DNA from 4 places in the Neobacillus sp. OS1-32 genome. Region 1 is predicted to be linked to each of the others. Evidence: riboswitches for the same ligand, from Rfam matches in the RefSeq annotation. Region 1 holds a riboswitch; each other region holds the start of a gene.
What was found. A riboswitch is a leader RNA that binds a small molecule or an ion and turns the genes downstream of it on or off. The one in region 1 is predicted to bind S-adenosylmethionine.
Positions count from the first base shown of each region.

Region 2: another riboswitch for S-adenosylmethionine. It lies ahead of metK (methionine adenosyltransferase); the one in region 1 lies ahead of RCG24_RS20335 (O-acetylhomoserine aminocarboxypropyltransferase/cysteine synthase family protein).
Region 3: another riboswitch for S-adenosylmethionine. It lies ahead of RCG24_RS04535 (hypothetical protein); the one in region 1 lies ahead of RCG24_RS20335 (O-acetylhomoserine aminocarboxypropyltransferase/cysteine synthase family protein).
Region 4: another riboswitch for S-adenosylmethionine. It lies ahead of RCG24_RS10760 (homoserine dehydrogenase); the one in region 1 lies ahead of RCG24_RS20335 (O-acetylhomoserine aminocarboxypropyltransferase/cysteine synthase family protein).

Region 1 covers NZ_CP133263.1:4,160,791-4,163,915, reverse strand. Annotated here, with positions in the region: gene RCG24_RS20335 (O-acetylhomoserine aminocarboxypropyltransferase/cysteine synthase family protein) at 1-1,158, opposite strand, end outside; SAM riboswitch class I at 1,225-1,327, opposite strand; gene RCG24_RS20330 (SCP2 sterol-binding domain-containing protein) at 1,407-1,763, opposite strand; gene RCG24_RS20325 (thioredoxin family protein) at 1,984-2,304, opposite strand; gene RCG24_RS20320 (toprim domain-containing protein) at 2,311-2,667, opposite strand; gene gcvH (glycine cleavage system protein GcvH) at 2,873-3,125, opposite strand, start outside.
Region 2 covers NZ_CP133263.1:37,654-40,778, forward strand. Annotated here, with positions in the region: gene pckA (phosphoenolpyruvate carboxykinase (ATP)) at 1-1,228, opposite strand, end outside; SAM riboswitch class I at 1,458-1,592, shown strand; gene metK (methionine adenosyltransferase) at 1,814-3,016, shown strand.
Region 3 covers NZ_CP133263.1:862,790-865,914, forward strand. Annotated here, with positions in the region: gene RCG24_RS04525 (YoaK family protein) at 1-229, opposite strand, end outside; gene RCG24_RS04530 (BC1872 family protein) at 820-1,143, shown strand; SAM riboswitch class I at 1,194-1,300, shown strand; gene RCG24_RS04535 (hypothetical protein) at 1,371-1,694, shown strand; gene RCG24_RS04540 (MFS transporter) at 1,943-3,125, shown strand, end outside.
Region 4 covers NZ_CP133263.1:2,111,774-2,114,898, reverse strand. Annotated here, with positions in the region: gene argH (argininosuccinate lyase) at 1-1,058, shown strand, start outside; SAM riboswitch class I at 1,255-1,365, shown strand; gene RCG24_RS10760 (homoserine dehydrogenase) at 1,423-2,661, shown strand; gene RCG24_RS10755 (DoxX family protein) at 2,952-3,125, shown strand, end outside.

The DNA of each region.
Region 1 (3,125 bases):
AGTCGTGCTGGCCGGATGGATGATCAAACTCTTAGCATCCCCAACGTTTGCTACATGGGCCCAGATTTTGATCGAATTAATTAAGGTTGCCCCGGCCTGTTTGCCGCCTTTAATGCCGAAAACAACCATTGAGCCTGCCCCTTTTGGGAGGTATTTCTGAGCCAGTTGATAATCAGGATGTGACGGATGCCCCGGATAGGAGACCCATTCGACAGCAGGATGGTTCGTTAAATATTCGACCACCTTTTCGGTATTAGCCACATGTTCTTTCATCCGGACATGAAGAGTCTCAAGGCCGAGCACAAATTGAAAGGCATTTTGCGGGCTAAGAGCCGGTCCTAGGTCACGCAACAGTTGAACACGGGCTTTAACGATATAGGCAGCGGCCCCGATGGCCTCGGCATAAACAAGGCCATGATAGCTGTCATCTGGTGTCGTGAAGCCCGGGAACCTCGGTGAATTCCAATCAAACGTACCGCCGTCGACAATAATGCCGCCCGTCGTTGTCCCGTTGCCTAACAGCCATTTTGTCGCAGAGTGGACGACAATATCGGCACCATGCTCGATTGGCCGGCAGAGGTATGGGGTCGCAAACGTATTATCAATGATAAGCGGCACACCAGCCTCGTGGGCAATCTTGGCCACTTTTTCAATATCCAAAATAGTTAAGCTGGGATTTCCGATCGTTTCAGCAAACACCGCTTTTGTTTTTTCCGTGATCGCAGCACGGAAGTTTTCCGGATCTTTCGGATCAACAAATTTCACATCAATGCCGTATTTCGGGAGTGTCACAGCAAATAAGTTGTAGGTGCCGCCGTATAGAGTGGATGCCGAGACAATTTCATCACCAGCTTCGGCAATATTTAAAATCGCCAGAGTAATCGCCGCCATTCCACTAGCAACCGCCAGTGCGCCGACGCCACCTTCCAGCAGGGCCACTCTGTCTTCAAAAACAGTTGTCGTTGGATTGTGAATCCTGGTATAGATATAACCTGGTTCTGCTAAAGCAAACAGATTTGCGGCATGTTCCGTGTTTTTAAATTGATAGGCATTATTTTGATAGATCGGAACTGCCCGAGCCCCCGTTACCGGGTCTGGTGATAAGCCACCATGTACACTTAATGTTTCAAAACGATATTTTTTTTGATTCTCAGCCATTCGACACTCGCTCCTTTTGTCACAATTTATAAAGAAACCCCCGCTTCATAAGAAGAGAGGGGACTCTTCTTATCTTTCAGAGCAAGCCGCTCTGCTGGATGTAGCACCGTGTTTATAACCGGTTGCCGGGCATCATTGGACCAGTTCCCTCCGCCGCTCGTGATAAGAATCTTTATTGAATTGTGTTTATTGGTAGAATATTTTAAAAATATCTTACCCGAAGTTTAATTCCGAGTCAATAGGTTTGATTAAATTATTTTTTCTAAATAGTGATCGGGCCTTGTTAAGTAAAATATGGACTCGAGCAGCAATACCATTCTCAATGGGGCCACAACCTTTAAACATCCATTCCGTTCCAATAATCTCAGTCTTTCCTTGCCCTCCAACAGCTGCGCGATCGCCGGTTGACTGCCGGAAATCTCAAATCTTGTAAGGCTGTCGGATATTTCCTTTTCTACAGTGATTTCACCATTATAAAATACCAGTTGGATCACCTGGCCGTCAGCAGCCAGGTTTATCCGGAAATCAGCCTGCTGAATAATGGCATGAAGATATTCTTGATTTTTCAATGCCTCGATAAAGTGGTTCACGATTTCGATCATCATCTATCACTCCGGTTCATTACTCCTACTTACATATTCGGAATGGAAACCGGAAATCCTTTCATCTTCACTCGACCTTTTCTGCTGAAGTCCTGAAAAATATGTCGTTTTTTCGAAATATGTGCTGAGTGTATTCATTCTTTTCGGCATTCACTATTTCACCGTGAGTTGTCCGGATTATTGATTAAAACCGAAATGACCACATACAAAAAGCAGACACTTCTTAAGCATCTGCTTGTATTAACTCTTTATTTATTTTTTCCAAAAGAAATGGGACCGAGTGGAAGGCGTAAATGGTATCAACGATTTCCCCGTTCCGAATTAGCAGCAAGCAGGGGACACTCTCGATCACCCATTTCTCAGCAAGATCCGAATAATAATTAAGATTCATTTTTCCCATTTCTATTTCGACGAGGTGTTCCACCACCCCCAGCATTTTTCCGGCGAGCTGGCAAGTGCCGCACAATGGTGTGTAAAAATACACTACCCCCGTTCCTCGCTGATTTAAAAATAATGATAAATCATCACGGTTCCATTCATTCATAAGCCATTATCCCATTTCTAAAAACTCTGTATAAACATCAATATTAGCGCCCAATAAAACAGTCGCCAAATGATGCACCGGGGCTGTTGCGACTTCGCGGTACATCCGGTCTATATATAAATGCTCTGCATTAGGAAATTCACGCTTAAATAGCTTGCGGAGCCGTTCACCGGCCTCGTCCGCATCCACAAGGATATAGACATCCTTGTCATCGAGGAATTCAATCCATTCTTCCAATTTTGTATGACTAATCGTCCCGTTAGTACAAATAATTTCAACGGGTTCCTTGACAATCCGCTTTACCCTATCTTTATCCGATTTTCCTTCGACAATAAGAACTTTGTCAACATACGAATCATTCATCATCCATCACCTGGCAGAAGTGGTTTACTGTTAACATATTCTAATACCATGAAGTATGCTTCAACTATGTATGTTAACAATATCATGATTGTCAATTTTAAAATAGTTTTTTGCCTTCAACCTAGTTTTCCCATTCCTCATGCAGGTAACGTGGAAATATCACCCAAAGAAAAAGCACCCCATCAGGTGCCCTTTCTCCGAAAAACTAGTCTTCTTTTATTAATTCTTCATATTGTTCAGCCGTCATCAGTTCATCAAGCTCGCTGCTGTTTGATAATTCAACTACAATCATCCAAGCTTTTTCATATGGTGACTCATTGACAAATTCAGGGCTGTCATTTAACTCTTCGTTTACCTCAACCACTTTACCGCTGATAGGGGAGTAAAGTTCCGATACCGTTTTAACAGATTCTACACTGCCGAATGGCTCGTTGGCGGTTAATTCAGCGCCGACCTCC
Region 2 (3,125 bases), 220 kb from region 1:
GCATTTCCGCGTAACGGGTCGCTGGTAATGGCATGAACGGAGCTCCAAAGCAAGTCGAGAAAGTTGCTTCCGGAGTGGTGACACCGCGCTCAGTGCCGGCAAGCTTTGAGGTATAACCGCTTAAGAAATGGTACATGGCCTGTTCTTTCGTTAATTTTGCAATAGGCGGCAGCACGCCGAAGGCATCAGCAGTTAAAAACACGATTGTATGTGGATGACCGGCAATACTAGGAATGACACTATTATCAATGTTTTCAAGTGGATAGGCAGCCCTTGTATTTTCCGTTAAGGTATTGTCGTCGTAATCGGCAATCCTTGATTCTTGGTTGACGATGACGTTTTCCAAGACAGTTCCAAAGCGAATGGCATCAAAGATTTGCGGTTCTTTTTCATGCGAAAGATTGATACATTTAGCATAGCAGCCGCCTTCAATATTAAAGACGCCATGGGACGACCAGCCGTGTTCATCGTCACCAATTAGCTTCCGATTCGGATCGGCTGACAGCGTTGTCTTTCCAGTTCCGGATAATCCAAAGAATAAGGCAACGTCACCTTCTTGACCAACATTTGCCGAGCAGTGCATGGAAAAAATATTCTTTTCAGGAAGTAAGAAATTCATAATCGAGAAGATCGACTTTTTCATTTCTCCTGCATACTCAGTCCCGCCAATAAGAACAATTCGGCGCTCAAACGATATAATAATAAAGGTTTCCGAATTGGTTCCATCTACTGCAGGATCCGCTTTAAAATTAGGAGCAGCGATGACAGTGAATTGGGCATCATGCGCTAAAAGCTCATCCTCTGTCGGACGAATGAACAATTGATGAACGAAAAGATTATGCCAAGCCAATTCATTAATCACTTGAATCGGCAATCTCGATTTTTTATCTGCACCGGCAAATCCTTTGAATACAAATACATCTTCCTTCTGTCTTAAATACTGAAGGACTTTATGATAAAGATTTGTAAATACTTCCTCAGAGATAGGTTGGTTTGTTGAACCCCAGTCAATTTTATCTTTCGTTGATTTTTCTACAACAATAAATTTGTCTTTTGGAGAACGGCCTGTATATTTGCCGGTGGAGACACGTACTGCACCGGTTGAGGTCAACGTTCCTTCGTTTCGCGCCAAGATTTTTTCAACCAATTGGGGTACAGATAATTGCATTTGAACGTTCTTTTCTTTCAGTAACTGATTAAGTTCGTTTGGAACGTGAACAGAGTTCATGGATCGGACCTTCCTTTTCTTGTTTTTAACGAAAAAATTGTCTTTAAATAGTATAACACAATTAAATGATTAGTCTATACTAATTATGTGAAAAAATTATGTCATCTTCCACTTTATACTATTCATTGAAAGAAAAAAAAGGAAGAACAATTTATTATTAGAGCAATAGATTGAAAAATATTGACATTGTTTCCAGTAGTACGTTATGATTATATTTTGAACGGATACTCTCTTATCCCGAGCTGGTGGAGGGACGGGCCCAATGAAACCCAGCAACCTGCAACGAAGAAAATGTTTTTTTTCTATGCATTTTCTAGGCAAAGGTGCTAACCCAGATGCAAGGCTTGACCTTGAACGATAAGAGCGAAAGGAATGAATTTAGTGTATTTTAACCTTTCCTCATTGATGGAAAGGTTTTTTGTTTTTAAGAAATTATTGGGGATAATGGTTCTTCTTAATAAATTTCCCATTTTTATTTCATACTACAAAGGGAATGAGTTCCGTTTAAATTAGAGGTTCAATATATTGTCAGCAACAGGCCATGTAGATAACCTCATTTATTTCATTAATATAGGAGGAATTCAGATGCCAACAAGACGCCACTTGTTTACATCCGAATCAGTAACTGAAGGTCATCCTGATAAGATCTGTGACCAAATTTCTGATTCAATTTTAGATGCAATTTTAGCCCAAGACCCTAATGCCCGTGTTGCTGCTGAAACATCGGTAACCACTGGTCTAGTGCTTGTAGCCGGGGAAATTACCACATCTACATATGTAGATATTCCCAAGATTGTTCGGGAAACGATTAAGGAAATTGGCTATAATCGTGCCAAATATGGCTTTGATGCGGAAACATGTGCAGTGTTAACCTCCATCGACGAGCAGTCGCCCGATATTGCCATGGGTGTCAACCAAGCACTTGAAGCCCGCGAAGGGAACATGACGGATGAAGAAATCGAGGCAATTGGGGCAGGAGATCAGGGGTTAATGTTTGGTTTCGCCTGCAACGAAACGAAGGAACTGATGCCGCTGCCGATTTCGCTTGCGCATAAGCTTGCCCGCAGGTTAGCAGAAGTACGAAAAGAAGATATTCTTCCGTATCTGCGTCCTGATGGGAAAACACAGGTTACTGTTGAATATGACGAAAACAATCAGCCGGTCCGGATTGATACAATTGTCGTGTCAACCCAGCACCATCCTGAGATTTCTTTGGAGCAAATTCAGCGCAACATAAAAGAATATGTCATCAATCCGGTTGTTCCAAAAGAACTTATTGATGACAATACGAAATATTTCATTAACCCAACAGGACGTTTTGTGATTGGCGGTCCACAGGGAGATGCCGGCTTAACTGGTCGGAAAATTATTGTTGATACGTATGGAGGCTATGCCCGCCATGGCGGTGGTGCTTTCTCTGGGAAAGATCCGACCAAGGTAGACCGCTCTGCCGCCTACGCGGCCCGCTATGTAGCAAAAAATATTGTGGCCGCTGGCCTTGCCGATAAATGTGAAGTTCAGCTGGCCTACGCAATCGGGGTTGCCAGACCAGTTTCAATTTCAATTGATACGTTTGGAACCGGAAAAGTAAGTGAGGACGTCTTAGTTAATCTAGTCAGTCAAAACTTTGATCTTCGTCCGGCAGGCATTATTAAAATGCTGGATTTACGCCGTCCGATTTATAAGAAAACAGCCGCTTATGGACATTTTGGCCGTACAGATATTGACCTCCCTTGGGAGCGGACAGATAAAGCGGAAACACTGCGCCAACAGGCAGAAAATCGTTGATCCTCAGTGGGAGTTGCAAATAAACTGTAACTCCCATTTTTTATTTTTCGTCTAATTCTTTGTTTAGCGGTTTAAACCAATGTTTATCCAGCAGCAGCGAACTGAAAAA
Region 3 (3,125 bases), 1.0 Mb from region 1:
CGGTTACCACACCTAATAAGACGAGGTTGCCGGTCTGGGATGTAGCAAACACTCCATCCCGACTAACATACGTGTAAGCATCAAGATATCCCCCAATTAAAGCTAATAATACCCCCAAACCAATGGATTCCGCTGTAATTTGCGGAAGCTTCACCTTCCTGATATTTACTGTTCTTCTCACATAGGGTATCGCGATATTTAGTTTAGACTGATCATGAGTCTTTTCCATGGATCTCTCCCTAAACAAACTGTTAGCAAAAATTACAATCTTTATTTTTCCCGGAGTGACCTTATTTTATTAATGAGCTAATAAGGTCTTTTTTTGTGTAGTCCAGTATATTTGCAGCCTTTCACTAACTTTTGAGTTCCCACACGGAAGGGGACGTACGGACCAAAATAAGGGAATGCTGGCGGATAACCGAAAAGCAAAGGGACAATATGGTAGATGGTATGCCCCAATTGAACACTATGAGGATGAATCGGTTGATTCCACGGTCCAAACATCGGCGGAGGGTAACCTAAGTACATGGGGCCATTTGTTCCGGTAATAATCGTATGCATCCTATCACCAACTACGTTTTTCACATTGTACGTTCTAGTGAACGAAAAGAGCATGGTTTTTTGTAGAACCGCTAGATCCGTCATCGAATTACTCTGTTAAAAGCCAGTGATTAGTTAGAACTTTCTAGTTTTAAAAGCCTTTGTTTAAGTTTTAAAAAAATTTTTAATGAAAGGCTGGTAATCAATTTTTCGTTGTTATATAATTGTATTAATTTATAAAACGTGTTATATAACAAATTTTAAGAAGGAGCAGAAAATATGGTTAAAACAGACTCAATTGCGCGAAGAATTATGGGCTGGAAATTAAATCGCTGGGATCGCTGGTACGACTATGAAAAGGGGATTTTCATACAAGATACTGAATTCCAACCGGAGCAAAACCTTAACCATGCGTTGCAAATTGTGGATCGTTTGGAACAGTTGGGTTATACCTATACGGTTAAAGGGACTTCAAGGGTTTGCTTTAATGAAATTTGCGCAACTGGAGAAAACTTAGCCCAAGCGATCACCAATGCTGCCTATACCATCATCGAACATCATTCCATTCCTGACACGACAAGAATGTGGCAGAAATTATGCTAAAATTGTAATAGATATATTGGGATAATTGTAGTACAATAATAATAATTAAATAGTTATCTAGAGTGGCTGAGAGAACTGGCTCAATGACGTCACAGCAACCTGCAGAACGTAAGGTGCTCCCACCAGCAAAGCAATAGACTGCTTTGGATGATAAAACGGCTTTTACCCCCTTTTGGATCCAATGCAGAAGGGGGTTTTATTTTTTAAAACGGAAGGGGAAAGCGAACGTGAATATTAACGGCTATGCAAGGACCTTAAAGGCGCGGGATTTGAATGTCGAAAAATTTCTGTTGTATGTTGCCGAATGTATTGAGCGGCAGCTAAAGGAATGGGATCAACAGTATGAGGTACTGGTCATGAAACTGCAAGACTATCAACTGATTGTAAAATATGGGGAGCGGGATTATAGTGTAAAACTGTCGGAGGAGGAGGCTTTCTTACTGCAGAAAACGAGCCCATACCGTCTCGACCAAGAGATTTGGAAGGGCTTAGAAAAGCAAGGTCTGGAAATTAAAAAGGGTTTTGGCAATTATATTGAGGCGGTTTTATAGCAGAACAATGTGAAAGATCCATTTTTTAAAAGTTTTGTATTGTCATAGTGTTGTCGAAGTGCTAAGATAATAAAGAAAATTTTCCTTTAATTCTGGTCCAGAGAGGCCAAAAAGGGCGAAAGTAATGATCGTATATATGAAACTGTATGTATGAATGCCCTTTTGTTCTATCGGATCAAAGGGCATTTTATTTTTGCCCGAATTCTTTAAATCATAGTCCTGAGAGGCTTGGAAGGAGACTGACAAAAGTGGATTATCAGAAAAAAACTGTTGTAGCATCAGTAGCAGGGTTAACGTTAGAGGGTATGGACATCATGTTTATTTCCTTTGCGATGTCGATGATCATTGCGGAATTTCATTTGGACATGGCAACGGGCGGTCTAATTTCTTCAATTACGAACTTAGGGATGCTGTTTGGAGGAATTATCTTCGGAATCTTAGCTGATAAATTTGGCAGGGTAAAGGTGTTCACGTATACCGTTTTATTATTTGCCATCGGTACAGCGTTAACCGGATTAGCAACAAATGTAGAGCAAGTTTATATTTTTCGGTTTATTGCCGGCTTGGGAGCGGGCGGCGAATATGGAATCGGGATGACATTGGTTGCCGAAGCATGGCCAAAGAATAAGCAGGGACGGGCCTCTTCTTATGTAAGTATCGGTGCCCAATTCGGGGTGATTCTCGCGGCTCTTTTAAGTGCCATCCTTTTACCGCTATGGGGCTGGAGAGGATTATTCTTCGTCGGAATTGTTCCGGTTATATTCGCCTTCTTTGTCCGGAAAAATTTAAATGAATCACCTGAATGGCTGGCAGCTCAAAGAGAAAAACAGCATGTGAAAAAGCAAGGTAGTGTCAAGGAGTTATTTTCCAGCCCAAGAATAGCCTTTACGACCGTCGCCTTAGCGGTGATGGCCACGGTGCAAATTGCCGGCTATAACGGCTTAATGATCTGGCTGCCGTCGATCCTCCAGAAATCACAAGGACTTTCGGTTTCAGGTTCGGCCCTTTGGACGATTAGTACGGCTGTTGGGATGATTGCCGGGATGTTAACATTCGGACAAATTATCGACCGACTGGGAATGAAGAAAGCATTCGGTATCTTCCTTTTTGCTTCAGCCGGGGCGGTATACTTGTACTCCTTTGCGACTGGAGCAGCCGGGGTGTTAATTGGCGGAGCGGTCGTCGGATTTTTCTCGAACGGAATGTTTGCCGGCTACGGTGCTTTAATCAGTCATTATTATCCAGTCGAAGTTCGCAGCACCGCGACCAACAGTATTTTCAACTTTGGCCGGGCATTGGGTGGACTATCACCAATTCTGGTAGGATTCATCTTACAACATGCTAACGTTACCGTCGCCATGACCTACCTCGCTATCCTATACTGCATCTCCTTTATCGCCATGCTAAGTCTGGGAAAAGGGGAAGTCGAGG
Region 4 (3,125 bases), 2.0 Mb from region 1:
GCAGCCGAAACGACCAAGTGGCAACCGACATGCATCTATATTTGCGGACCAAAACAACTGAATTAATTAAATTGATTGAAGATGTCCAACTCTCGATCATCAAGCAGGCGAAGGAGAATATTGAAACACTAATTCCGGGCTATACCCATTTGCAGCGGGCCCAGCCGGTTTCTTTCGCTCATCACTTAATGGCGTATTTTTGGATGTTTGAACGAGATAAGGAAAGATTGCTGGATTCTTTGAAACGGATTAATTGGCTGCCGTTAGGCTCTGGCGCCCTGGCCGGGACCACCTTTCCAATTAATCGCGAAAAGGTCGCGGAATTATTAGGATTTGAAACGATTTATCCAAATAGTATGGATGCTGTCAGCGACCGTGATTTTATTTTAGAATTTTTGTCGATTGGTTCGATTATTATGACCCATATTTCACGCTTGTCAGAGGAAATGGTCCTTTGGTCAAGCCAGGAATTTCAATTTATTGAACTGGACGATTCCTTTTGCACCGGTTCGAGCATCATGCCGCAAAAGAAAAATCCGGACGTACCGGAGCTTTTGCGGGGAAAAACAGGGCGCACGTATGGCAATTTAATTGGTTTACTCACTGTATTAAAGGGCCTTCCGCTTGCTTATAATAAGGATTTGCAAGAGGACAAAGAAGGTATGTTCGATACGGTAGAGACGCTGGAAGGCTCCCTGAAGCTATTAGCACCAATGATCGAAACGATGACCGTCCATAAAGAGGTAATGCGCAAGGCGATCAACACTGACTTTTCCAATGCTACGGATATTGCCGATTACCTTGTTCGCAAAGGTCTGCCGTTTCGCGAGGCCCATGAGGTGATTGGAAAAATTGTCCTTTATTCAATTCAGTCCAACAAATTCTTGCTCGATTTAACCATCGAGGAATATAAGCAATTTAGCGATTTATTTGAAGAGGATATTTATCAGGTACTGGCTCCGGAACAAGTTGTCGCCGTTCGCAATAGCTTTGGCGGGACAGCACCAGAACAAGTGAAGCAGCAAATTCAATTAGCCGAGCAAAAACTGCATAAATAAACAAAATCAAACCCGCTCAATTTTGGCGGGTTTGATTTTGTGCAAGTATAATCGAAACCCTGCAAAGATTCCAAAAAACGATTAAAAGATTCACTCCGCAATTGCTTCTCTTTCAAAAAGAAACTATTGACATTGGTGGCAGATTGAGCTAATATTTTCTTTAATTATTGGAAAATTTATAAAAGTTCATATAAAACTCTTATCCAGAGCGGCGGAGGGACTAGGCCCAATGAAGCCCGGCAACCTTCAAGGTGATCCTTGAAAAGGTGCTAATTCCTGCAGATCTTAAGGATCTGAAAGATAAGAGAGGATTACCAGACCTCTTCTTATCGAAGAGGTTTTTATTTTTGAAGTGGGGTGAGGAATGGTGTCTGTTATTAAGGTAGCGATATTAGGATTCGGAACGGTGGGTGAAGGGGTTTACCGGACGATTCAATCTCATGCGCAAGAATTTACAGCTGTTCTCGGGAAAAAGGTTGAAGTCACGGCAATACTTGTAAAAAACATCCAAAAGGAAAGGAATATTCGTGAAGGTGTGCTTCTGACAACGAATTTTGAGGAAATTCTTCGGCTGCCCCAGCTTGATGTTGTAATTGAAGCCATCGTCGACAAGGAACCCACCTTTACTTATTTGAAACAAGCAATTGGCAAGGGGTGCCACATCATAACGGCTAACAAAGAAATGTTTGCGCACCATGGAAAAGAATTACTTGATCTAGCAAAGGAAAACGGTGTTTCTGTCGGCTATGAAGCAACCGTGGCCGGAGGAATTCCCGTCATTCAAACCCTTAGGCAGCTCTTAAACATTAATCGTGTATCACAAATTCAGGGAATTTTAAATGGCACTTCTAACTTCATTTTGTCCGAAATGCGTGAAAAAAAGCAGTCATTTGCTGAAAGTTTGCGCCAGGCTCAAGCAAAAGGTTATGCAGAAGCTGATCCCACTAATGATATTGAGGGTTTCGATGCCTTTTACAAGGCGATGATACTCAGCAGGATTGCTTTCGGAGAAGAGCCCGATTGGCAGACGGTTGAACGTCAGGGAATAACTGCGATCACAAGCGAGTTAATAGAGGCAGCAGAAAAATTAAAGCTGCGGTTTAAACATGTAGCCAGTATAAGCAAGGAAGACGAACAGATCATTGCGTCTGTAAAACCGATCCTGGTGGGCGACGAGAATCCCTTCTATCACGTGGAAGGTGTCGAGAATGCGGTAAATGTGCATTCCGATATTGTTGGCAGAATCACGCTGCAGGGCCCGGGAGCCGGCATGTATCCAACAGCAAGTGCGATGATTGAAGATTTGGTCTATGTTTGTCAAAGTAAACTTAACAGCCGGCAAAATATTAAGAAAACTGCTGATTGGCGAGGGCGGATGAGGAGGAAACAAAAAGACTACTGGTTGCTTCAAGGTTTTGTTGAAAAAACGAAACATCCTGAAATTACCTGGCTTGATGAGGTTACTGACAACATTTTTATCATCGAAGCTGGCAAGGAGGATTTAAAGGGCTTGGCTGTTCGGCAACCGGAGATTTGTTATTTTCAGATTCTTGGTGATGGAAAATTGCCCATTTTAAATAAACCCACAGCAACAGTGATTTAATCACTCGAAAACACAGCAAATGGAAGCATCCAAATGGCAGGATGCTTTTTCTTTTTCCAGATAAATACCCACAAACAAGCCTATGTAAAGTACAAACTGAGAATGTTCACAATTTTATCAAATATCCAACATTAATATGTTAAGAAAATGTGAAAACGGTTGTTTTTCAATAGTCCTCAAGGTATATTATAAGTGTAGCGAAGGTAGTGATAAAAATCACAAGCCTTCACTATAAGAAACAGCTAGCTGATTACCATTATCAAAAATAAAATCATTTGGAGATGATTGTAATGAAATGGTACAAAACGCCTATTGCAGCAGTTGTATGGACAGTTTTACGGATTTATCTTGGCTATCAGTGGATAACAGCAGGATTTGAAAAAATAACTGGTGGATTTGACGCAGGAGGCTTCCTCAAAGGGGCGCTTGCCAATGCAACTGGTGAACACCCGGCAGTGCAAGCA